2 regions of the Streptomyces botrytidirepellens genome follow, and region 2 is predicted to be linked to the other one. Evidence: predicted binding sites of a transcription regulator. Region 2 holds the regulator's gene; the other holds the start of a gene.
What was found. The regulator HspR, encoded in region 2, represses chaperone genes until heat shock. The targets are predictions, from matches to a motif close to TTGAGNNNNNNNNNCTCAA.
Positions count from the first base shown of each region.

Region 1 (7,485 bases), on a different contig from region 2:
CGCCGTGCCCGCGCGGACTGCGGCGGAGACGCGGGCGGCGCAGGGCGTGCACGCCTCCAGGTGCTTGTCGACCGACCAGGCGTCCAGCTCCGGCAGCGAGCCGTCGGCGTACGACGCCGCCTGGGCGGGGGTCACATGCCAGGCAGGGGTCATGGGGTGCCTCCCAGCGGGTGCGGCGCGGGCAGCGGGGACAGCTGGGCGAGTACGGAGCGCAGTTCGCGGCGGGCGCGGCGGGCGCGCGACTTGACGGTGCCCTCGGGGATGCCGAGGAGCTGTGCCGCCTCGCGCGTGGTGAGCCCGTCCACCACCGTGGCGCGCAGGACGGCGCGCAGCTCGGGGGAGAGCCGGTCCAGGGCGGTGCCGACGGTGCCGTACTCCAGCGCGTCGAGCACCCGGTCCTCCGCCGAGGGCGTGGTCGCACGCGCTGCGTCGGGGTCGTGGCGGGCGTGCGCGGACTGCGCCTCGGCGGTCCGGACGGCGGTGCGCCGGGCGTCGACGAGGCGGCGGGCCGCGATGGTCCACAGCCAGCCGCCCGCCTCGCCGCCGCGGTGCGAGGCGGCGGACCGCCAGACGGTGACGAAGGTGTCCTGGAGCACTTCCTGCACGGTCTCGGGGTCGGCGCAGCGCCGGGTGAGCCGGGCGTGCAGCCAGCCGCCGTGCCGGTCGTACAGCGTGGCGAGCGCGTCGGCGTCGCCCCGCGCGACGGCGCGCAGCAGCTCCGTGTCGCTCGAGTGGGCCCCCAGGGGGCGTAACGGTCTCACGCTTCCTCTATCGCTCGGGAGCCCCGCGGCGGTTCACGGCAGCCGGGGCAGGTGATCGCTCACAGCGAACACGGACTCGGGAACACCTGGAGGCTCCCAGGCATTGAGTCTGCATAACTCAACTTGCCTGCCGAAGGGGAGATCATGGCTTCGCTGTCCACACCGCTCACCCTGCCCGTCCTGCCTCTCGATGACGAGGTCGTGCTGCCCGGCATGGTGGTGCCGCTGGACCTTTCCGATACCGATGTACGCGCCGCGGTGGAGGCCGCGCAGGCCGCCGCCCGGTCCGACGGCGGGAAACCACGGGTGCTGCTGGTGCCGCGTATCGACGGGACGTACGCGGGCATCGGCACGCTCGGCACCGTCGAGCAGGTGGGCCGGCTGTCCGACGGGGATCCCGGGGCGCTCATCCGCGGGGTGCGGCGCGTGCGGGTCGGGGCCGGGACGACCGGGCCCGGGGCCGCGCTGTGGATCGAGGGCACCGCGGTCGAGGAGATCGTGCCCGACCCGCTGCCCGGTGCCGTCACCGAACTGATGAAGGAGTACAAGGCGCTGGCCACCAGCTGGCTGCGCAAGCGCGGCGCCTGGCAGGTCGTGGACCGGGTGCAGCAGATCGACGACGTCTCGCAGCTCGCCGACAACTCCGGATACTCGCCGTTCCTCAGCGTTGCCCAGCGCGTGGAGCTGCTGGAGACCGCCGACCCGGTGGCCCGGCTCAAGCTGGCCGTGACCTGGCTGAGCGACCACATGGCCGAGCAGGACGTGGCCGAGTCGATCGCCAAGGACGTCCAGGAGGGCGTCGACAAGCAGCAGCGCGAGTTCCTGCTGCGGCGGCAGATGGAGGCCGTGCGCAAGGAGCTGGCCGAGCTGAACGGCGATCCGGAGGACGAGTCCGACGACTACCGGGCCCGGGTCGAGGCCGCCGATCTGCCGGAAAAGGTGCGCGAGGCGGCGCTGAAGGAGGTCGACAAGCTGGAGCGGGCCAGCGACCAGAGCCCCGAGGGCAGCTGGATCCGCACCTGGCTGGACACCGTCCTGGAGCTGCCGTGGAACGAGCGCACCGAGGACGCGTACGACATCCCCGGCGCCCAGGCGGTGCTCGACGCCGACCACGCGGGCCTGGCGGACGTGAAGGAGCGGATCACCGAGTACCTGGCGGTGCGCAAGCGCCGCGCCGACCGCGGCCTCGGGGTCGTGGGCGGGCGGCGCGGCGGGGCCGTGCTGGCGCTCGTCGGTCCGCCCGGCGTCGGGAAGACCAGCCTCGGCGAGAGCGTGGCCCGCGCGATGGGGCGGAAGTTCGTCCGGGTCGCGCTCGGCGGCGTCCGCGACGAGGCGGAGATCCGCGGTCACCGGCGTACGTACGTGGGCGCGCTGCCCGGCCGGGTCGTCCGGGCCATCAAGGAGGCGGGCTCGATGAACCCGGTGGTCCTCCTGGACGAGATCGACAAGGTCGGCTCCGACTTCCGCGGCGACCCCGCCGCGGCCCTGCTGGAGGTCCTGGACCCGGCGCAGAACCACACCTTCCGCGACCACTACCTGGAGGTCGAACTCGACCTGTCCGACGTGGTCTTCCTGGCCACGGCCAACGTCCTGGAAGCCATCCCGGAGGCGCTGCTGGACCGCATGGAGCTGGTGCGCCTGGACGGCTACACCGAGGACGAGAAGGTCACCATCGCCCGCGACCACCTGCTGCCCCGGCAGCTGGAGCGCGCCGGTCTGGAGCCGGGCGAGGTCGAGGTGGCGGACGAGGCGCTGCGCAAGCTCGCCGGGGAGTACACCCGCGAGGCGGGCGTACGGACCCTGGAGCGCTCGATCGCGCGGCTGCTGCGCAAGGTGGCGGCCCAGCACGAGCTGGGTGAGCGCGAACTGCCGTTCACGGTGGGGGTGGAGAGCTTGCGTCCGCTGATCGGGCGGCCGCACCACACCCCCGAGTCCGCGCAGGACCCGGCCGAGCGCCGCACCTCCGTGCCGGGCGTGGCGACCGGGCTCGCGGTGACGGGCGCGGGTGGCGACGTGCTGTACGTGGAGGCGTCGCTCGCGGACGCCGAGACGGGCGGCGCGGGGCTGACCCTGACCGGACAGCTGGGTGACGTCATGAAGGAGTCCGCCCAGATCGCCCTGTCCTTCCTGCGCTCCCACGGCGCGGAGCTGGAGCTGCCGGTCGCCGACCTGAAGGAGCGCGGCATCCACCTCCACGTACCGGCGGGCGCGGTGCCCAAGGACGGCCCGAGCGCGGGCATCACCATGACCACCGCCCTGGCCTCGCTGCTCTCGGGCCGCCAGGTGCGGCCGGACGTGGCGATGACGGGCGAGGTCTCGCTGACCGGGCGGGTGCTGCCGATCGGCGGCGTCAAGCAGAAGCTGCTGGCGGCGCACCGGGCCGGGGTGACCACCGTGATCATCCCCAAGCGGAACGAGCCGGATCTGGACGACGTGCCCGCCGAGGTCCTGGAGAAGCTCGACGTCCACCCGGTCTCGGACGTCCGCCAGGTCCTGGAGCTGGCCCTCCAGCCCGCCTCGGCGAGCGCCCCGGAGGTCCCGGTGGCGGCGTAGCCGCGCAGCGGCGCGGGCCGTCGTTGACAGTCAGACAGGTCTGTCTGGTAGCTTGAGCAGGCAACCAGACAGACCTGTCTGTTCAGTCATTGCTTCTCGCGGAGGAAAGCCGTGCGCACTCTCGTCGTCCTCGCCCACCCCGACCTCGCCGCCTCGCGCGTCAACGCCGCCCTCGCCGAGGCCGCGCGTCCGGTGGACGGCGTCACGCTGCACGACCTGTACGCCACCTACCCGGACCTGGTCATCGACGTCGAGCGCGAGCAGCGGCTGCTGCTGGAGCACGACCGGATCGTGCTCCAGTTCCCCTTCTACTGGTACTCGGCGCCGCCGCTGCTGAAGAAGTGGCTGGACGAGGTGTTCCTGCACGGCTTCGCGTACGGCTCGCAGGGCACCGCGCTGCGGGGCAAGGCGCTGCTCGTCGCCACCACGGCGGGTGCCTCGGAGGAGATGTACCGGCCCGAGGGGTTCAAGCGCTTCACGGTCGCCGAGCTGCTCAACACCTTCGACGCGACCGCCAACATCACCGGCATGCGCTACGAGGAGCCCTTCGTCGTCCACGGCACGCACGGGCTGGACGACGCGGCGCTCGCCGCGCACCAGGAGCACTACCGCGCGCTGCTGGCGTCCGGGGTGCCGCGCGAGCGGGACCTCGCCGTGGCGTAAGGACAGATCGAAGGGCCCGGCCGCCTCGCGTGCGGCCGGGCCCTTCGTCGTATCCGGGGTGCTGCACCCGCGCCGGGGTGCTGCACCCGCGGCGAGGTGCTACACCCGGGCCGGGCACGCCTCCGCGATCAGCGTCCGCGCCGCTTCCCGCGCCGCCTCCGCGATCTCCGGCCGGGGCTCCAGCGCCGCCGCGGCCATCGCGCCGTCGACGAGGAGCGAGATCCGCAGGGCGAGCTGCTCGGGGTCGGCGGCGCCTGCCGCCCGGGCCAGCTCGGTCAGCCAGGCCCGTACGGCGCGCTTGTGCTCGGCCGTCGCCGCGTGCGCTTCGCCGCCCGGCTCCGTCTCGCCCGCGGTCCTGATGAACGCGCAGCCGCGGAAGCCGTCCCGCAGGGTCGCCGCGCTCAGCGCGTCGAAGAGGCCGGTGAGCTGGTCGCGCGGATCGGGCCCGGCCGCCTCGGCGGCCTCGGTCAGCGCGCCGCGCCAGTGGGTGTCCGACTGCCGCAGATAGGCCAGGACGAGGTCGTCCTTGCAGCGGAAGTGGGCGTACAGCGTCGCCTTGGCCACGCCCGACTCGGCGATGATCCGGTCCACTCCGACGCCGCGTACGCCGTGGGCGTTGAAGAGGCCGGTCGCCGTGGACAGGATCCGGTCGCGGGCGGAGGGCCGGGCGCTGCTCATGGTGACGCTCCTCGGGTGGGCCGGGGCGGCCGGAGGAACGGCCGATGCCCTCCAGCGTACAGACAGACCTGTCCGTGCACCGGAGGGCGAGGGGCGTCGAGTAGGTGGGGGGTTGGGCGGCTCGGGCGCCGGTCTCAGCCGTTGGCGAGCGCCTTCAGCCGGTCGATCGCGCCGTTGAACAGGTTGTGGTCGCCGACCGTCGGGCCGGAGGAGGTGTACTGCCAGATGGTGTGGAAGCCCCAGCCCGCCGGGAGCTCACCGACGGAGGAGCCGTAGCGCGGGATCCACAGCGGGTTGACGCCGCCGAAGGCGCTGGAGTTGCCGGTGCAGCTCTTCCACCAGCTGGTGGAGGTGTAGATCACCGGGTCGCGGCCGGTGCGCGACTTGTAGGTGCTGGTGAAGTCCTTGATCCAGCTGACCATCGCGCTGGCGCTTTTGCCGTAACAGGTGGCGCCGTACGGGTTGTACTCCATGTCCAGCGCGCCCGGCAGCGTCTTGCCGTCCTTGCTCCAGCCGCCTCCGTGGTCGACGAAGTAGTTGGCCTGGGCGGCGCCGGAGGAGTTGTCCGGCAGCGCGAAGTGGTACGCCCCGCGGATCATGCCCGCGTCGTACGAGCCGTTGTACTGCTGGGCGAAGTACGGGTTGGTGTAGCTGGTGCCCTCGGTCGCCTTCACGTAGGCGAACTTGACCCCGCTGTTCCAGAGGGTCGACCAGGCGACGTTGCCCTGGTGGCTGCTGACGTCCACGCCTTCGACGGTGGCGAGCAGATCGGCCGGCGAGGGCGGTTCGCCGGTCGTCGAGCCGCCCTCGTGTTTGAGAATCTGTGAACCCGCCCAGTCGTCCTCGGGGTGCGGGATGGCCTTCGTGCCGCCGTCCGCGGTCGGTGCGTCGGTCGGGGCGTCATCGGCGAACGCGGGGCCGGACAGCGCGAAGGACGCGGTGAGGAGGGCGGAAAGGAGGGCGGCGAGCAGGCCGATCAGCGCGCCGGGGGTGCGCCGGGTCGGGCCGGGTCTCTGGACGGGCATGGCGTGCCTCCGAAGCCTCGGTGGGGGGAGCGGGGAAGACATGCGGTTGGTATGGCCATGTCATAAGTGACGCTACGGGCGTAGATAGCGACGGGGAAGGGTCGGGGCCGGCTGCCGTTGGTCTAATCCTGCGAAATACTGATGGAGCTGCGGTAACAGCCGTGCGTGCAAGAAACTTTCACGATGTGAAAACCCGGAGAGGGCTCTGACGTGCACAACAACAGGGCAACGCCCCCCGAGGAGGGCGAGGGCGGCACCGTGGGCGGAATTGGTGTGGACCATGCGTTCCTGGCGCTGGAGCGCGAATTGGCCGTCTTCCTGCGCCGCGCCCGCGCCTCCTCGGGCGAATTGGCCCGCGAGGTCCACCCCGACCTGGAATCCGCCGCGTACGGGCTGCTGATGCGCCTGGAGGACGCGGGGGAGCAGCGCGCGACGGACCTCGCGGCCTACATCGGTGTGGGCAAGGCGACGATGAGCCGTCAGCTGCGCGCGCTGGAGGGCCTCGGGCTGGTGACCCGGGCGCCCGACCCGGCGGACGGCCGGGCCTTCCTGGTGCAGCTGACGGACGAGGGCCGGGCCCGCTTCCGACGGGTCCGCGGCGCCCGGCGCGCGCGGTACGCCCGCCGTCTCGCCGCCTGGGAGCGCAGCGAGGTCGCCGAACTCGCGCGGCTGCTGCACCGGTTGAACAGTACGCAGGAAGCCGACGAGCCCGGGCAGGCGTCCCGCGCGGAGCGGGACCAGTAGGGCGCTCATGTACGTCAGGATCGGCGAGCCGCGCCGATCCGGCGACGTGGGTGTGGCGACTGCGGTACCCGCCCCCTGAAGACGGCGGCCTCCGGCGTCCGCTGACGGCCCGGCGAGGGTTGGCCGTCGCCCCGGGCGAGGCCGCTCAGGCCCGGCGCGGGCGCCCGCGACTCGGTGGGACGGCCGCCGCGACAACGGCCGCCGCGGCTCGGCGGGGACGCCCATCATGGGTGCGGACCGTCGCGCGAGCGTGACACCCCCTACGGCTCGACGAGGACGGCCGCCGCGTCGTCGTGGGCCTTGCCCCGGGGGAAGGCCGTCCGGTCCGGGTCGGCCTGCTCCGCCGCCCGCACCCGGTCGATCAGCGCCTGCGGCCCCTCCTTGCGCAGCAGCCCGAGGCAGGCGGCCCAGTCGCCCTCGCGGAACACCTCGACCCAGCGCGACGCCCCGTCGGTGAGGGCCGCCAGCGCCCGTACCTCCGTGCGCGGCAGGCTGCCGGTGACCGCCTTGGCGGTCACCGCCGGATCGGCCGCGGCGGTGAAGAAGCCGCCCTCGACGTTGCGCAGCGGGCCCACCCGCCGCCCCTCGGCGCGCAGCCGGTCGATGCGGTCGTCGAGCACGGCCGTCACGCCGCCCCCGGTCCGCTCGATGAGCAGGACGGAGTCGGAGAGCACCAGGTACTCGACCCGGTCCGCGTCCCAGCGCGCCGCGACCACGGTCGCCTGAGGGGTCAGGGGGTGAGAAAGGTCACAAGTTGAACTATGTGCCTCGGCGGTGCGCCCGATCGCGTACGCGAGGCAGTCGGCGAGCGACGCGTCCCGCCGTGAACCGGTCAGCTCCAGCAGCGCGCCGCCGAGCCGGGCGGTGTACCAGGGCACGCCGTGGGCGCATCCGGCGTCGCCCTCGGGCGGGGTCACCCCGTCCAGCACCACGAGCGCGCCGCCGTGTCCCGACGCGGGCAGGGCCACGGACGCGTAGTCCTCGTTGGGGCGCCGCGGGTCGCCGGGGGCGGTCGCCAGTTCGATGCGCATGCCGTCAGTCTGCCGGACGACGACCGGTAG
Region 1 covers NZ_RIBZ01000733.1:1,029-8,513, reverse strand. The annotation lists partial or broken gene EEJ42_RS37430 (zf-HC2 domain-containing protein) at 1-153, opposite strand, end outside; gene EEJ42_RS37425 (RNA polymerase sigma factor) at 150-761, opposite strand; gene lon (endopeptidase La) at 906-3,314, shown strand; gene EEJ42_RS37415 (NAD(P)H-dependent oxidoreductase) at 3,426-3,977, shown strand; gene EEJ42_RS37410 (TetR/AcrR family transcriptional regulator) at 4,077-4,655, opposite strand; gene EEJ42_RS37405 (lysozyme) at 4,790-5,680, opposite strand; gene EEJ42_RS37400 (MarR family winged helix-turn-helix transcriptional regulator) at 5,891-6,424, shown strand; gene EEJ42_RS37395 (protein phosphatase 2C domain-containing protein) at 6,685-7,455, opposite strand.
Region 1: a site for HspR is predicted at 865-883, ahead of lon (endopeptidase La). Genes of this name have one in related genera too.

Region 2 (16,145 bases):
GGCCGATGACCGGGTCGAGCTTCCCCTCGCGCGCGGCGGCGGTGAAGTCCGTGCCGAACTTCTCCAGCGCCTTGTACGTGCCCTCCGGATCGGGAGTCGTCACCCGCTGTCCACCCCTGGCCTTCTCGAACGCGGCGAGCAGCGCCTTGGCGCTCGCCCCCTGCTGGTCGAGCAGCTCCCCGGCCTGGCCGCCCTTGGCGGCGATGCCGATCAGAAGGTGCTCGGTGGAGATGTAATCGTCGCCGAGGTCCTTGGCGCGCTGCGCGGCGTCCACGAGGACGGCCTGAAGGTCGCGGCTGGCCTGCGGCGGGGCCACGGTGGAGCCCTGCACGCTGGGCAGGGCGGCGAGCAGCCGCTCGGCCCCGTTCCGTACGAAGGCCGCGTCGGTGTCGACGGCGACCAGCAGATCCATCACGTTCTCGTTGTCCTGCCCCTGGAGCAGGGCGAGCAGCAGATGGGCCGGGGTCAGATCGGCGTGCCCGGCGGACACCGCCCGGTCGTTGGCTGCGCTCAGCGCCGCCCGGCTCTTGTTGGTCAGCTCGGCGTCCACGTCCTGTGCTCCTCCTCATCGCGCGCGGCGGCCCACAATCCTGCCCTGCACAACATGCGTAAAGTTGAGTCTATTCCACTCAACTGTGTCTCCGCCAGCGTTCTGGCCATAGGTTCCCGTCCATGGCCCTCGATCCACGCAACCCGGACCCCGCGTACCTCGCCTTCTGGCGCGAACGCCACGTCTGCACCCTCACCACCCTCCGTCCCGACGGCACCCCGCACGTCGTCCCGGTCGGCGTCACCTACGACCCCGACGCCGGGCTCGCCCGCGTCATCGCGAGCGGCCACAGCCGCAAGGTCGCCCACGTCCGGGCGGCGGGCGAAGGCGGCGCGCGGGTCGCCGTCTGCCAGATGGCGGGCAAGCGGTGGGCCACGCTGGAGGGGATCGCGCGGGTACGCACCGAACCCGAGCTGATCGCCGACGCCGAACGCCGCTACGCCGAACGCTACGAGCGCGAGCCCCGCCCCAACCCGCACCGCGTGCTGATCGAGATCACGATCACCCGTGCGATGGGCCGCGGCTGAGGAGCGCGCGGCTCATTGCTGGTGGTGTCCCCAGGGGTGACGCACCCTGATCCAGATGTCGCGCGCCCTGCGCCCGGCCTCGGTGCGGCTCTCCGCCACCGCGGTACGGGCCTCCTCCTCGGTCTCCACCATCGGGCCCGAGCCGCGCAGCGGCTTCCCGGCCGTCTCGTACAGGAACAGGGCCGAGACCAGGCCCACCACACCGGCCGCCATCAGGTAGTACGCGGGCACCAGCGGATCGCCCGTCGACTCGACCAGCGACGACGCGATCAGCGGCGTCGTCCCGCCGAACAGCGACACGGAGAGGTTGAACGAGATCGACAGCGCGCCGTAGCGCAGCCGGGTCGGGAACAGCGCCGGCAGCGTCGCGGCGCTCGTGCCCGCGAACGTGACCAGCAGCAGCCCCAGCACCAGACAGCCGATCGCGGGCAGCAGGATGCCGCCCATCTGGATCAGCAGGAACGCCGGGATCGCCAGCACGATCATGGCCCCGCTCCCGGCCATGAACATCGGCCGCCGCCCCCAGCGGTCGGAGGACCGCCCGACCACGGTGATCGTCACCGCCACGACCATCATGGTGGCGAGCACCAGCAGCTGGGCGGTGGTGGCGTCCTCGCCGAGCGTGGAGGTCATGTACGTCGGCAGGTAGGACGTCACCATGTAGTTGGTGACGTTGTACAGCAGTACCAGACCCATGCAGATCAGCACGGCCTGCCAGTGCCGGGTGAAGATCTCCTTCAGCCGCCCCTTGCCGGACTGCCGCGCCTCCTCCACCGGCGCCGAGCCGCCGCCCGCCGCCGCGGCCTTCGCCGCCGCGGCCGCCCGCTCGGCCTCCTGCTGGAACGCCGGGCTCTCCTCCAGCCGCAGCCGCATGTACAGCCCGATCACCCCGAGCGGCCCGGCGACCAGGAACGGAATCCGCCAGCCCCAGTCCACCATGCCGTCGTCCCCGAGCACGGCGGTGAGCACCGTGACCAGCCCGGAGCCCAGCGAATAGCCGACGAACGTGCCGAAGTCGAGCCAGCTGCCCAGGAAGCCGCGCCGCCGGTCGGGCGCGAACTCCGCGATGTACGTGGTCGCACCCGCGTACTCACCGCCGGTCGAGAATCCCTGCACCACCCGGCACGCCAGCAGCAACAGGGGCGCGGCGAAGCCGATCGAGCCGTAGCCGGGCAGCAGCCCCACCGCGAAGGTGCTGACCGCCATCATGATCATGGTGGTGGACAGCACCCGGCGCCGCCCGATGCGGTCCCCCAGCGGCCCGAAGACCAGCCCGCCGAGCGGACGCACCAGAAAGGCGACCGCGAAGGTGGCGAACGTCGACACCACCTGCGCGGCCGGGGAACTGGACGGGAAGAAGACCTTGCCGAGGGTGACCGCGACGTACGCGTAGACGCCGAAGTCGAACCACTCCATGGTGTTGCCGACCGCGGTCGCCGTCACCGCGCGCCGCAGCCGCGGCCGGTCGACGACGGTGACGTCCTCGTAGGCGAGCGACTTCTTGCGGCGGCGGAGCAGCGTCCGCACCATGCGGTCGGTGCGTTCGCTGCCGCCGCCTCTGGCCGGGCGGCCGCCCTTGTGCGGTGGTGTGGGGCCGGTGCTCATCTCATCCCTGCCGACGGATCCGGGCTGCTACGCGTAACCGGCACCCACCGGACGAAACCCCGCGGACCGGGCTCGTGCCCCGTCGGATCAGGATTCGCCCCGCTCCGCGCGTGCGTACACCTCGGCCATCTCACCGCCGGTGTCGTACACCACCACCTGCTCGTCGCCGACCACCCACGCGTCGTGGCCGGGCGGTATCACGAACACATCGCCGGGCCCCACCTCGGCCTCGGCGCCGTCGTCCATGCGCAGCCGCATCCGCCCCTTCACCACGACCCCGGTGTGGCGGACCTGGCAGCTCTCGGTACCGGCCAGCGGCCGGACCGACTCCCGCCAGCGCCATCCGGGCTCGAAGGTGCCGACGGCGAAGTCGAGCCCCGTCAGGTGCAGGGTCTCCAGATGGCCACCGGGGAAGTCCCGTCGCTCATCCGGCTTGTCCAGCGTCTTGATCTCCATCATGGTGCGTACCTCCTCCCACACCTCCATGGTGCGCCTCGGGCCCGGCAAGAGCCTCGTCGTTCTCGCAAAGCCCTTGTGCGGCACGGCGCCCCAGTGGCATCCTGCAAGGCTTTGCTCACGCACGGAAACGGTTCTGGGGGGAACACCATGCCGACGTCGCCGACCGGCCAGGGCGGAAACCAGCACGACCCGCAGGTCGCTCAGCTGGCAGCCGGATCGTCCAACTTCGGTCATCTGCTGGAACACGAGCCCCTGCTCGTCACCATCGGCTGCTCCGCCGAGTCGTATGTCCACACCGACTCGCACGCCGCAATGTTCAAGGCCCGCCTGTTCGGCGAGGTCATGGCCCGCTATCTGCTGCACCTCCTCGGCCTCCAGGTCAACAGCAACAAGCAGTTCCACCGCATCAAGGCGCTGTCCCAGGCCGGGATCCTGAAAGAGCAGACCTACGACTGGTTCGACTTCCTGCGCGATACGGGGAACAAGGCCGCCCACGGCTACTACGCGAACGTCCGCACCGCGCTCCAGATGGTCGAGACCTGCTTCAAGCTCGGCGACTGGCTGCACCGGGCCCGCAACCAGAACGACACCACCCACCGTGTCTTCCTCGCCCCGGCCACACCCGACGACAGCCCCACCCCGGCCACCCCCGCCGACCTGGAGGAGCTGGAACAGCTCCGCACCGAGCTGGACGACTACCGGGCCAAGCTCGCCGAGGCCCGGATGCGCTTCGACGGCAAGCAGGACCGCTTGGAGCGGGAGAAGGCCGCACGCGAGCAGGCCGAAGCCGAACTGGCCCGTGCCGAAGCGGACCGTGCCGCGCTCAGCGAACTGGTCGAGCAGCTCAGCGCACAGATCGAAGAGTCCGACGCCGACCTGGCCGACGTCTCCATCGCGCCGAAGCCACTCAGGAACACCTCGGAACGCGACGCGTTCATCTCCCACGCCCAAAAGGCGGCCCTGCCTCCCATGAGCGAGGCGCAGGTCCGCGCGGAGTTGGACCGGATCTTGGAGCAGGCGGGCTGGGTGGTCCAGGACGCCAACGCCATGAACCTCTATGAGGAGGGCGTCCCCGGAGTCGCCGGCGTTGCCGTGCGCGAGGTCACCACCGCGGTGGGTCGCGCCGACTACCTGCTCTACGTGAAACAGCAGCTGGTGGGTGTGGTCGAGGCCAAGCGCGAGGGCGCCGACCTGGAGGGCGCCATGCACCAGGCCGCGCGGTACGCCACCGGGCTCACCCGCAGCCAGCAGCTCAGCGCCTGGCGGGCCAGCCTGCCCTTCCGTTACGTCGCCGACGGCAACACCGTCCGCTTCCACAATGCCCTCGACCCTGCGCCCCGGACCCGGGACGTCTTCGCCATCCACCGCCCGGACACCGTCGCCCGCTGGATCGACGAGGCCGAGGCCGACCCGCAGGCACCCACCCTGCGCGCCCGGATGCGCCGCCTGCCGGAAGTGTTCCTCGACCGGAAGCCGCTGCGCCCGGCCCAGGTGTCGGCGATCGAGGGGCTGGAGCGCTCCCTCGCCAAGGACGACCCCCGCTCCCTCATCCAGATGGCCACGGGCGCGGGCAAGACGTTCACGGTGGTGAGCGAAAGCTACCGGCTGCTCAAGCACGCCGATGCCAAGCGGATCCTGTTCCTGGTCGACCGCAACAACCTGGGCAGCCAGGCCGCCACGGAGTTCGAGAACTTCGACACCCCGGACGACGGCCGGAAGTTCACCGAGCTGTACGTGGTGCAGCGGCTGGCGGGCGACACCGTGCTCGGCTCGGCGGATGTCGTCGTGTCCACGGTGCAGCGGCTGTGGATGGCCCTGACCGGTCGCGAGGTCCCGGACGCGGACGTGGACGACGCCGCCCTCGACCGCTACGACCTGATCGACACCCCGGCCGAGGTCGGCTACAACGCCTCACTGCCGCCCGAGTCCTTCGACCTGATCGTCGTCGACGAATGCCACCGCTCCATCTACGGCAAGTGGCGCGCGGTGCTGGAGTACTTCGACGCCCACCTGGTCGGGCTCACCGCGACCCCCGTCGCCCAGACCTTCGGCTTCTTCTTCCAGAACCTCGTCAGCGAGTACCCGTACGAGCAGGCCGTCGCGGACGGCGTCAACGTCGACTTCGATGTCTTCCGCATCCGTACCGAGCTGGGCGAGCAGGGCAGCACCATCCCCGCCGAGACGGTCGTTCCGGTACGGGAGCGGAAGACCCGGCGCGAGCGGTACCAGGAGCTCGAGTCCGACCTGGAGTGGAAGGCGTCCCAGCTCGGACGGCAGATCATCAGCAAGGGGCAGCTGAAGCTGGTGATCGAGACCTTCCGCGATCACCTTTTCACCGACATCTTCCCGCCAATGGGCGAGGGCGAGGCCCAGCGGGCGCGCACCCATGTGCCCAAGACTCTGATCTTCGCCGTGGACGACAACCACGCCGATGAGATCGTGCAGACGGTGCGCCAGGTCTTCGGCGAGGGCGACGACTTCTGTACGAAGATCACGCACGCGGCGAAGAACCCCGCGCGGCTCATCAAGGCGTTCCGCAACAGCCCCGAGCTGCGGATCGCCGTGACCGTCGACATGATCGCCACCGGGACGGACATCCCGCCGCTGGAGTGCGTCTTCTTCCTGCGCGACGTGAAGAGCTGGGCCTACTTCGAGCAGATGAAGGGCCGGGGCTCGCGGACCATTCCCGCCGCCGAGTTCCAGGCGGTCACGCCGGACGCGGAGGTGAAGGAGCGGTTCGTCATCGTCGACGCGGTGGGTGTGACGGACTCGCCCCGGGTGGACGCCCGCCCCCTGAACCGGGCGTCCGAGAAGCAGATCCCGCTCCAACGGCTGATGGACAAGACGGCGGGCCTTGCGATGACCGATGACGAGGTCGCCACGCTGGCCGGACGCCTTGCCCGGCTGGACCGTCAGATCACGGATGACGAGCGCGATGAGATCGAGGAGATGGCCGGTCAGCCGCTGAGCGAGATCGTGGGCGGCCTGGTCAAGGCGGTCGACCCGGACGAGCAGGAGAAGGCGCAGCAGGAGGGCGGCCGGGAGAAGGTCCGGGAGAACCTGGTGCAGGCGCTCAAACCGATCGCGTCCAACAAGGAGTTGCGGGAACGGCTGATGTCGATACGGCGCGCCCATGACATCGTCATCGACGAGGTGAGCGTGGACAGCGTGCGGGAGGCACGCGGCATCACGGCGGACGAGCTGGCGATGAGGCGGGTGACGTCCTGGAAGCAGTACCTGGAGACCCACCGCGACGAGATCGCCGCGTTCAACGTCGCCTTCCGCGAGCGGCGCGAGCCCAGGGAGGTCTACCGCAAGGTCCGCGACTTGGCGCGCAAGATCGAACGTCCCCCGTTCCAGTGGACGCCCACGAAGCTCTACGACGCGTACGTGCAGCTCGGGAAGGCGACCGAGCGCCCGAGTGGCAAGGCCGGTGCGGTGGATCTCATCGGCCTGCTGCGGTACGAGCTGGGCCTGGACGAGGAGGTCCGCCCGTACCGGGCGCTGGTCGAGGAGCGGTACGCGGCGTGGCGTGCCCGGCAGGCGCAGGCGGGTGCAGTGTTCGACGAGGAGCAGGAGTGGTGGCTGGACCGGATGGTGGACGTGATAGCGACGGATGCGGCGATCGGGCCGGAGCACCTGAAGGACGTACCCTTCATCGAGCATGGTGGGGTTGATGGGTTCTTGCGAGCTTTCGGCGCCGACCGTGGGGCTGAGTTGTTGGATGAGCTGGGACGGGAGCTGGGCGCGTGAGTAGGGTCGGTGCGGAGTTGCCCAAGGGTTGGGTTCGGGTCCGGCTCGGAGAAATTCTCGATCGGATCGAGGCGGGGAAATCCTACAAGTGCGAACCCCGACCCGCTGGCCCGGATGAATGGGGCGTCATCAAGGTCAGCGCGATGACCTGGGGCGACTTCGATGAGTCGGAGAACAAGACCGTTCCCGCGGGTTTCGAGCACAACCCCGACTACGAGATCAAGCCTGGCGACATCCTGCTGAGCCGCGCGAATACAGCCGCGTATGTGGGGGCTTCCGTATTGGTGAAGCAGTGTCGCCCCCGACTACTCCTTAGCGATAAGAGCCTTCGGCTCCTTCCGGCTAACGGCATTGACCGGGAGTGGTTGGCGTACCTGCTCTCCTCGCCGTCCGTCCGAAGCCAGATCTCGGAACGTGCGACCGGTACCAAGGACTCGATGCGCAACATCTCCCAGGGAGCGCTGGCGGAGATCGAGTGTCTGCTGCCGCCACTGGGTGAACAGCGCCGCATCGTCGCCGCGCTCGAAGAGGGTCTGTCCCGTTTGGACGCCGCCCAACAAGCCTTCACCAGCACCGGACGTCGCATCGAACTGCTTCACCGATCCGTCCTGAAGACGTATTTCTCGCCTCATTCTTGCAGCGCACAGCACAGGCACAGGTTGGAACCCCTGGAAAAGGTGGCCAGGATCCAAGGTGGCAGCACTCCCCGCAAAGGCGAAATCGATTTCGAGAGCATCCCATCAGAAGCCAACGTCCCTTTCTGGAAAGTTGGCGACATGAATGATAGCAATGGGAGGTACCTCACGCAGTCCCGCACCTATGTGCACTCCAAAGATATTCAGCACGCTGGGCTCAAAGTACACCCAGAGGGAACTATCATCATCCCGAAGAGGGGGGGTGCAATCGCCACCAACAAAAAGCGCATCACCGGCACACTTGGCACTTTCGACCTGAACGTCATGGGCATCACCCCCGGAAATACAGTCAGGCCAGATTACCTATGGTATTGGTTTCAGAGCATCGACCTTCAAGAGCTCGCCGATGGATCGAATGTGCCGCAAATCAACAAACCCGACCTGCAACATCTACTCGTACCAATCCCCGAAATTTCTGTACAGCAGCGAATCGCGGAGCGATTGGATAAGCTTTTCGCGCACTTGAGCGTTGCCCAAGGACTCGCTACTAGCAACAAACCAAACCTCCTGCGAGCGGCCTTCCTGCGGGACGCCTTCGCCGGACGCCTCGTCCCCCAAGACCCCAACGACGAGCCCGCCGAAGAACTCCTCGCCCGCATCCGCGCGGAGCGCGAGGCCGCCGCACCCAAGAAGCGGCGCACCCGCCGGGCACCGGCGCAGCGTAAGGCCACCCACGACGAGCCTCCACCCGCGCCCGCAGCCACCGCCACCACACCCCTCACCGGCGAACAGCCCACCCTCGACCTGGAGTTCCCATCGTGACGACGGCCCCGACCACGAACGCCACCACCGGCAACACCACCGAGGCCCGCCGTCTCGTCGACAAGCTCTGGAGCTACTGCCACGTCCTGCGCGACGACGGCGTCTCCACCATCGACTACGTCGAGCAGCTCACCCTGCTCGTCTTCCTCAAGATGGCGCACGAGGCCCAGTCCCGCCCCGCGATGTTCCGCGAGCAGATCATGCCCGAAGGGCCCGAGTGGGAGGGCCGGGGCTGGCCCGAACTCCTCAAGAAGAGCGGTGCGGCGCTCGAAGTCGCCTACACCAACCTCCTCGAAGACCTCGGCAACCAGCGCCAGAACACCACCTTCCACCTGATCTTCAACGGCGCCCGCAACCGGGTCCACGACCCCGCCAAGCTCAAGCGCCTGATCAGCGACCTCATCGACAAGGAGAGCTGGTCGGGCCAGAAGACGGACATCAAGGGCGACGCCTACGAAGAACTCCTGGCCCGCGGAGCCGAGGACATCAAGTCCGGCGCCGGCCAGTACTTCACCCCGCGCCCCCTCATCCAGGCCATCATCGACTGCGTCAAGCCGACCCCCGAAGACACGATCACGGACCCGGCCAGTGGAACCGGCGGTTTCCTCCTCGCCGCCGCCGAGCACATCTTCAAGGAGTACGGCTCCAACCTCACCCCCGAGCAGCGCGAGCACCTCAGCTCGGGCGGCATCTGGGGCAACGAGCTGGTCCGTAACACCGCGCGCCTCGCCGCGATGAACCTCTACCTCCACGGCATCGGCCACTCCACCGGCCCAGCCCTCGTCCATACCAAGGACGCGCTCGCCGCCCCGCCCGACCAGCGCGCCAGCCTGGTCCTCGCCAACCCGCCCTTCGGCAAGAAGTCCTCCATCACCGTCTACGGCGACGACGGCAAGGCGGCCCGCGAGTCCATCGCGTACGAGCGCCGGGACTTCTGGGTCACCACGACCAACAAGCAGCTGAACTTCGTCCAGCACATCGCCTCGCTGCTCGAAATCCACGGCCGCGCCGCCGTCGTCGTCCCGGACAACGTCCTCTTCGAGGGAGGCGCGGGCGAGACCATCCGGCGCCGCCTCCTCAAGGAGTACGACGTCCACACCCTCCTCCGCCTGCCCACCGGCATCTTCTACGCGGGCGGTGTGAAGGCGAACGTCCTGTTCTTCGAGCGCAAGCCCGCCCGCCCCGAGAAGCCCTGGACCGAGAAGCTCTGGGTCTACGACTTCCGTACCGCCCAGCACTTCACCCTCAAGCAGAACCCCCTCACCCGGGCCTCCCTTGAGGACTTCGTCCAGTGCTACCGGCCCGACGACGAGGACCGCAGCCAGCGCGTCGAAACCGAACGCTTCAAGTCCTTCACCTACGAAGAGCTGGCCGCCCGCGACAAGGCGAACCTCGACATCCTCTGGCTCCGGGACCCCAGCCTCGACGACGCCGACTCGCTCCCCGCGCCCGAAGTCCTCGCCGCCGAGATCGTCGAGGACCTCCAGGCCGCGCTCAGCGAGTTCGCCGCCATCGCCGAAACCCTCCAGCAGGCGCGAGGGGGCAACGAGGCGGACATCGCCGATGAGTGACCTCCCCGCGAGCTACGAAACGGGCTGAACGCCGGACAGCTGGGCAAGGGCGTCCCGGATGTCGCGGATCATCGCTCCGGGGCGTCGATAAACATCACTCGCCGTGAACCGCAGAATCCGGCGCACCTCCCCGCACGACATCAGGTCGTTGAAGCGGGCCGTGTCCCGCTGGTGCTGTGCCCTGCTCCCGTGCCACCGGTAGCCCTCGATCTCCACCACCAGCCCCTGCGCCCGGAAGAAGAAGTCCGGATACGCCCGCCGACCCGAGGGGGTCGTGAGCAGCACCTGCGAGGCGGGGTGCAGCCCCGCGTCGTGCATCCGCAGGCGGGCCATCGTCTCCGCCGGTGACCCCGCCTTGGGGTCCGCCAGCGCCAGCCACTCCCGTGCGGTGGCCGTACCGCGCAGGGTGGGCCTCCTCTCAAGGGTCTCGGCGACTTCCCCCAGCGTGGTCAGCGCCTCCCTGCGCGGCTTACCGCCCCCGTACCGGCTGGGCCGCCTGCTCACCGCCGACTCCACCGCCACCAGCGCGTCGTCCCGCGGCCCGGCCCGTAAGAGGTCTGCCATGGTGCGTGCCACGGTGGTCACCCTCAGCCTGCCCACGGTTGTGGTTTCGTCCGCCCCGAGCGGCAAGCGGTGCAGCACGCCACCGTGAACGTCCGTCCTGCCCTGGGGCGGCCCAGTGAACTCCACACGTTGTGTACGGGTTTCGATGTCATGCAGCACCGCCGCCGCCGTATGGCTGACGACGAGGCGCGCATGCGCCAGTTGGTTCGCCCACAGCAACGCCATCGGTCCAACTGCACGCCCGGGCTCCGCCCACACGCCTGCACGGAGCTGTGTCCACCCCTCCGCGCGGAAGCGGCGGTTCAGCCGCCCGCGCTTCCAGCCCCCCGCCAGCGCTTGGGCAGTCAGCACCACCCCGCCCTGGGCAGCGGCGAGCCTGGCCAGCGGCACCGCATCCCCCGTCCCCGTCTCCCCCCACAGTGCCGCAGGCCTCTGCTCCCGTGCTGGGCCTGTGGATAACGGGGTGTGCGGTGGGTTTGCGCCGCCGGTACGCCAACACGGGTGATGTATCGGCGACCAAACCCACCGCAGCCCCCTGCTCACTCGGTCAAGCCGTCGAACTCCCCAGCCTTGGCGGCCCGTATGAAGGCCGCGAGAGGGGGAGGCGTGGTCGTGAGGACGACGCGGGGGTCGTCGCTCTCGCGCAGGCATATGGCACCGCCAGTGGCGGCGAGTTCCACGCACTCGTTGCCCTGCGTTCCAGCGGAGTACGAGCTCTTCCGCCATGCCCTGGACATCTGCACTTCTTCACAGCTCCTCTGCGATGCGGTGAATGAGGTCACGCGACTCTCTCACCGGCAGGGCAGCGCTCTCCATCATGCCGAAGACCCTCCGGTAGTCGGCCAACTGCTTCTCCTCGCCGGAGAACACGCTGCCGTTCACCGTGTCGAACTGCACCGTGTCCAGCTGTCGCACCGGGCCCTCCGCGTACAGCATCGGCAGACCGGCACCGGCGAATCCCTCCTCCTCGAAGGAGATCACTCGCAGGCTCACACACGGTCGTGTGGATGCCTCCAGCAGGTGGTCAAGCTGTCCACGCGCAACCTTGCGATCGCCGACTTTGATACGGAGAGCGGCTTCATGCACGACGGCGCGCGTCTCGGGCGGAGCATCACGGTCCAGGACCTGCTGGCGGCTCAGGCGAAAATCCACAGTCGCCTCAAGGAGCTCCGACGACAACTCGTAGTGCGCGTTCACATGAAGTGCCCGCATGTAGTCCTCGCTTTGGAAGAGGCCCGGCACATGCACCATCTGGAACAGCTTGAGGCCACGTGCATGATGCTCCAGCTCTGCGAGATCCAGCAGCACTGGGACGAGACGGCCCTGATACTTCCCCCACCACCCGCGAACCCGCTCAGCCGCCATCCCGGCAAGGGCATCAACCAAGGGGACGTCCGAGACACCGTAGTGCGAGGTCAGCTGCCGCACACGCTTCTCACCCGCCGCGACGCGCCCTGCCTCAAGATGCGACATCGTGGCCTGGTCCATGCCGACGACGTCGGCCGCCTCACGCGCGGTTACGCCCGCCCGCTCGCGCAACTTCCGCAGCTCCGCACCCAGTCGCTCCTGCCGAGCAGTTACGTGGTTTCTCCGCGGCATGAACCCTCTTCCTCCTGAGCCCTGCGGCGCCACTGTGCCACGACTTGTCCCAATCGGGCGAACCTTCACGACATGGTTGCGAGGGACCATACTTGGGCCCTACGTTACGTATCGCATCGCTCACCCAGCGAAGCAACCGGCCAGCCGGAAGCGCACCGTCATGCCCGCAAACGCGGCACAGCGGCACTGACACCGGTCGGCCCGTCCCATCGCGCCAGCAGGAGGCCCGTATGCCCCTCGTCACGCCACCCGTCGCCCCGTTCGAGTACTGCCTCCACATCCCGCACGACCCCCGGGCCGTCGGCGTGGCCAGAGCCTCCCTCCGTACCGCCCTCACCGCCCATGAGCTGCCCGAACTGGTCGAGCGCGCCGAGCTGTTGGCGAGCGAGATGCTCACCAACGCCCTCGTGCACGCGGGCGGCGAGGCCGATCTGCGGCTGAAGTGGTCCGCCGAGACGTTGCGGATGACCGTGTGGGACTCCAGCGTGACCCCACCCGGCCTCCGCCCGCTCACGGCGGGCAGCGAGAGCGGGCGCGGGCTGCACCTGCTGCGGCTGCTCGCCGACCGGTGGAGCCACTACCCGCTGACGGGCGAGCGGTGGGGGCCCGCGTCCAAGGTCGTCTGGTGCGAGATCAGCCGGAAGCCGCCCGCCTCATGGGCGTAGGCCGTGACGGTCAGGGCGCCGTAAGGGCGACGCGGCGGAGTTCCACGGACTCGATGGTGACGCCGGGGGCCGAGCCGCCGAGCAGCGGCACGGCCGCGCGGGCCAGCTCCCCGTCCTCGAACGTCAGGATCGACATGCCGCGGCCGTCCACGGGCTCCAGCCACTGGCCGGAGACGAACCCCGGCGCGGCGGTAAGCTTCGGCAAAATGTCATTCATGAGCGCCCCCGCGGCCGCGGGGGCCTGGGCCGGGTCGATGGTCAGGGTGACGAGGACTGCGTGCATCGGGGTCTCCTGCGGTGGAATGCTCCGTTCAGCAGGTAGGACCGTCCAGCGGCCCGGAACTCATCGCGCTCCGATCACGACTGGCGCGGGCCGGTGATCTCTTCCGTGATCGCGAAACCCTTCGCCGGGCCCTCCGGAATCTCCACCACCGTGCCGTACGGGACACGGGTCTCGGCCGCGTACGTCTGCTCGTCCGGAGAGGGCGAGGTCAGCACGGTGACCGTGCCATGCTGATCGTGGTCGTCGATCATGACGTAGACGGGAATTCCGGCCCCGGCGTAGGCGCGGCGCTTGCGCACCCGATCGCGCTGCTGGTTCTCATGCCCGGGAGAGACCACTTCAACGACGAGCTTCACGGCGGATGCGGCGAAGCCGAGGCCGTCCTCGGTGAGGTGCTCTTCGGGTTCCTCCGGCGCGACGAAGATGTCAGGGACCCACACCTTCATTCCGTGGATGACGGTCAGGTCGCGATACGCAGCCCAATCAGAGTCATCCAGGCAGTGCGCCATCGCGCGGTACATGCGGTGAATGATCAAACCATGGCTGGAACGTCCGGTCGGCGACACCTCGATGAACCCCTCGACAATCTCCGCGCGAAAGCCCTCGGGGAGTTCCAGGGACTTCCACGCCTGCCACAGGGCCTCATCGAGCAAGATCGGGGACATGGTCTCGGGCACCTCCGACGTCGTAGGCGCCTCATGGGCGAGTGCGGTCACGGCGCAGCGCCTCCTCCTCAAGTGTGGGCCAAGCGTGTCCTTGCGGCACAGGCAACGGCCTCACGCTAGGGAGACGAGTGGCCTGACGGCCCGGGTGCGGGTGGCGTGCCACTCGAACGGATGAGTCCTCGGACGGGAGCATCGAAGACCTCGCCATGCGACAGGCCCGGTGACCGAGGTCGGTCGCCGGGCCTGTCGCTCGCATCAAGGGAGACGCTAGTCCCTGCGCTTGGGCTTGGGACGCCACACCACCAGCGCGCTGCTCTGCTGGACGTCCTGGTAGGGGACCAGGTCACGGCGGTACGAGGCGTGGACCTGGGCCTCGCGCTGCTGCATCGCGGCGGCCGCGCCCTCGACGGCCGACTGGAGCTCGGCGACGCGCGACTGGAGCGCGGTGACCTGGTTCTCCAGCTCGATGATGCGCTTGATCCCGGCGAGGTTGATGCCCTCGTCCTGCGACAGCTGCTGCACCTGGCGCAGCAGCTCGATGTCGCGCGCGGAGTAGCGCCTGCCGCGCCCGGGCGTACGGTCCGGGGAGACCAGGCCGAGACGGTCGTACTGACGCAAGGTCTGCGGATGCAGGCCGGAGAGCTGAGCGGCGACCGAGATGACGTACACCGGCGATTCGTCGGTCAGCTCGTACGGATTGCGGGACCGGCCGGGTCCCCTGCCTCCGAGGCCCCCTCGGCCGTGCGTCTCCATTGGGTCATGCTCCCTTCGCGGCCTGGAACAGCTCCGCCCGCGGGTCCTCGCCCGCGGTCGCCTCCCGGTAGGACTCCAGCGCCTCGCGAGCCCCGTCGCTGAGGTCCTTCGGCACCGTGACCTCGACGGTGACCAGCAGGTCGCCGCGGGTGCCGTCCTTGCGCACCGCGCCCTTGCCGCGGGCGCGCATCGTCCGGCCGTTGGGGGTGCCGGCCGGCAGCTTCAGGGTGACCGGCGGGCCGCCCAGCGTCGGGACCTTGATCTCGCCGCCGAGTGCCGCCTCCGGAAGGGTGACGGGGACGGTGACGGTCAGGTTGTCGCCGCGGCGGCCGAAGACCGGATGCGGGTCCACGTGGACGATGACGTAGAGGTCACCGGCCGGACCGCCGGTCTCGCCCGGGGCGCCCTTGCCGCGCAGCCGGATCCGCTGGCCGTCGCTGACGCCCGCGGGGATGCGGACCTGCATGGTGCGGGCGGAACGGGCCCGTCCGCTGCCCTTGCAGGTCTCGCACGGGTCCTGCGCGATCAGACCGCGGCCCCGGCACTCCACGCACGGGTCGGTGAGCGAGAAGCCGCCCCCGCCGCCGCGGCTGACCTGTCCGGTGCCGACGCAGGTCGGGCAGACCCGCGGGGTGCCGTTCTTGTCGCCGGTGCCGGAGCACGTCTTGCACGGGGCCTGGCTGGACATCCGCAGCGGAACGGTGGCCCCTTCGACGGCCTCGGTGAAGCTGAGCGTCACCTCGGACTCGATGTCCTGGCCGCGCCGCGGCTGGGTCCGGGTGGGCCCGCCGCGGTTGAAGAGACCGCCGAACACGTCGCCGAGCCCGCCGCCGAAGCCGCCCGCGCCACCGGGGCCGCCCTGGGCGCCGCCGAAGAGGTCGCCCAGGTCGAAGTTGAAGCTTCCGGTGGAGCCCGCCCCGCCCGGCCCGGGGCGGAAGCCCCCGTTGCCGAACAGGGAGCGGGCCTCGTCGTACTCCTTGCGCCGCTTGGGGTCGCCGAGGATGTCGTTCGCCTCGGAGATCTCCTTGAAGCGCTCCTCGGCCTTGGCGTCGCCCTTGTTGGCGTCCGGGTGGTACTCGCGGGCGAGCTTCCGGTACGCCTTCTTGATCTCCGCCTCGGTCGCGTCCTTGGGGACGCCGAGAACCTTGTAGTAGTCCTTCTCGACGAAGTCCTTGGTGCTCATCCCCGACGTCCCTCCTCTCCTGATATTCCTGCTGTTCCCGTTGTTACCGCCGTCACCGTCGCGTCAGCCCTCTTCCGGGCCACCGCTCTCCTCGTCCGGCGCCGTGCCGTCGCCTTCGCCCGGGCCCTTGGGCGAGGCACCCGGCTGGGGCTCGGCGACCGCGACCCGCGCCGGGCGGATCGTTCGTTCGCCGATTCGATACCCCGGCTGGAGAATCTGCACGCACGTCGTCTCGGTGACGTCCGGCGCGTACGAGTGCATGAGCGCCTCGTGCACCAGCGGGTCGAAGGGCTCGCCCTCCTTGCCGAACTGCTGGAGGCCCAGCTTCGCCGCCACCGTCTCCAGCGATTCGGCGACGGACTTGAAGCCGCCGACGAGTTCGCCGTGCTCACGCGCCCGGCCGATGTCGTCGAGCACGGGCAGCAGCTCGGACAGGAGGTTCGCGACCGCGACCTCCTTGACCTGCGCCCGGTCCCGCTCGACCCGGCGGCGGTAGTTCTGGTACTCGGCC
Region 2 covers NZ_RIBZ01000268.1:15,366-31,510, forward strand. The annotation lists gene clpB (ATP-dependent chaperone ClpB) at 1-550, opposite strand, end outside; gene EEJ42_RS21035 (pyridoxamine 5'-phosphate oxidase family protein) at 673-1,077, shown strand; gene proP (glycine betaine/L-proline transporter ProP) at 1,090-2,607, opposite strand; gene EEJ42_RS21045 (cupin domain-containing protein) at 2,770-3,141, opposite strand; gene EEJ42_RS21050 (DEAD/DEAH box helicase family protein) at 3,289-6,894, shown strand; gene EEJ42_RS21055 (restriction endonuclease subunit S) at 6,891-8,351, shown strand; gene EEJ42_RS21060 (HsdM family class I SAM-dependent methyltransferase) at 8,348-9,922, shown strand; gene EEJ42_RS52990 (endonuclease domain-containing protein) at 9,935-10,498, opposite strand; gene EEJ42_RS21070 (DUF397 domain-containing protein) at 11,026-11,223, opposite strand; gene EEJ42_RS21075 (helix-turn-helix domain-containing protein) at 11,234-12,085, opposite strand; gene EEJ42_RS21080 (ATP-binding protein) at 12,316-12,750, shown strand; gene EEJ42_RS21085 (hypothetical protein) at 12,761-13,033, opposite strand; gene EEJ42_RS21090 (Uma2 family endonuclease) at 13,108-13,749, opposite strand; gene EEJ42_RS21095 (heat shock protein transcriptional repressor HspR) at 13,966-14,451, opposite strand; gene dnaJ (molecular chaperone DnaJ) at 14,456-15,634, opposite strand; gene grpE (nucleotide exchange factor GrpE) at 15,698-16,145, opposite strand, start outside.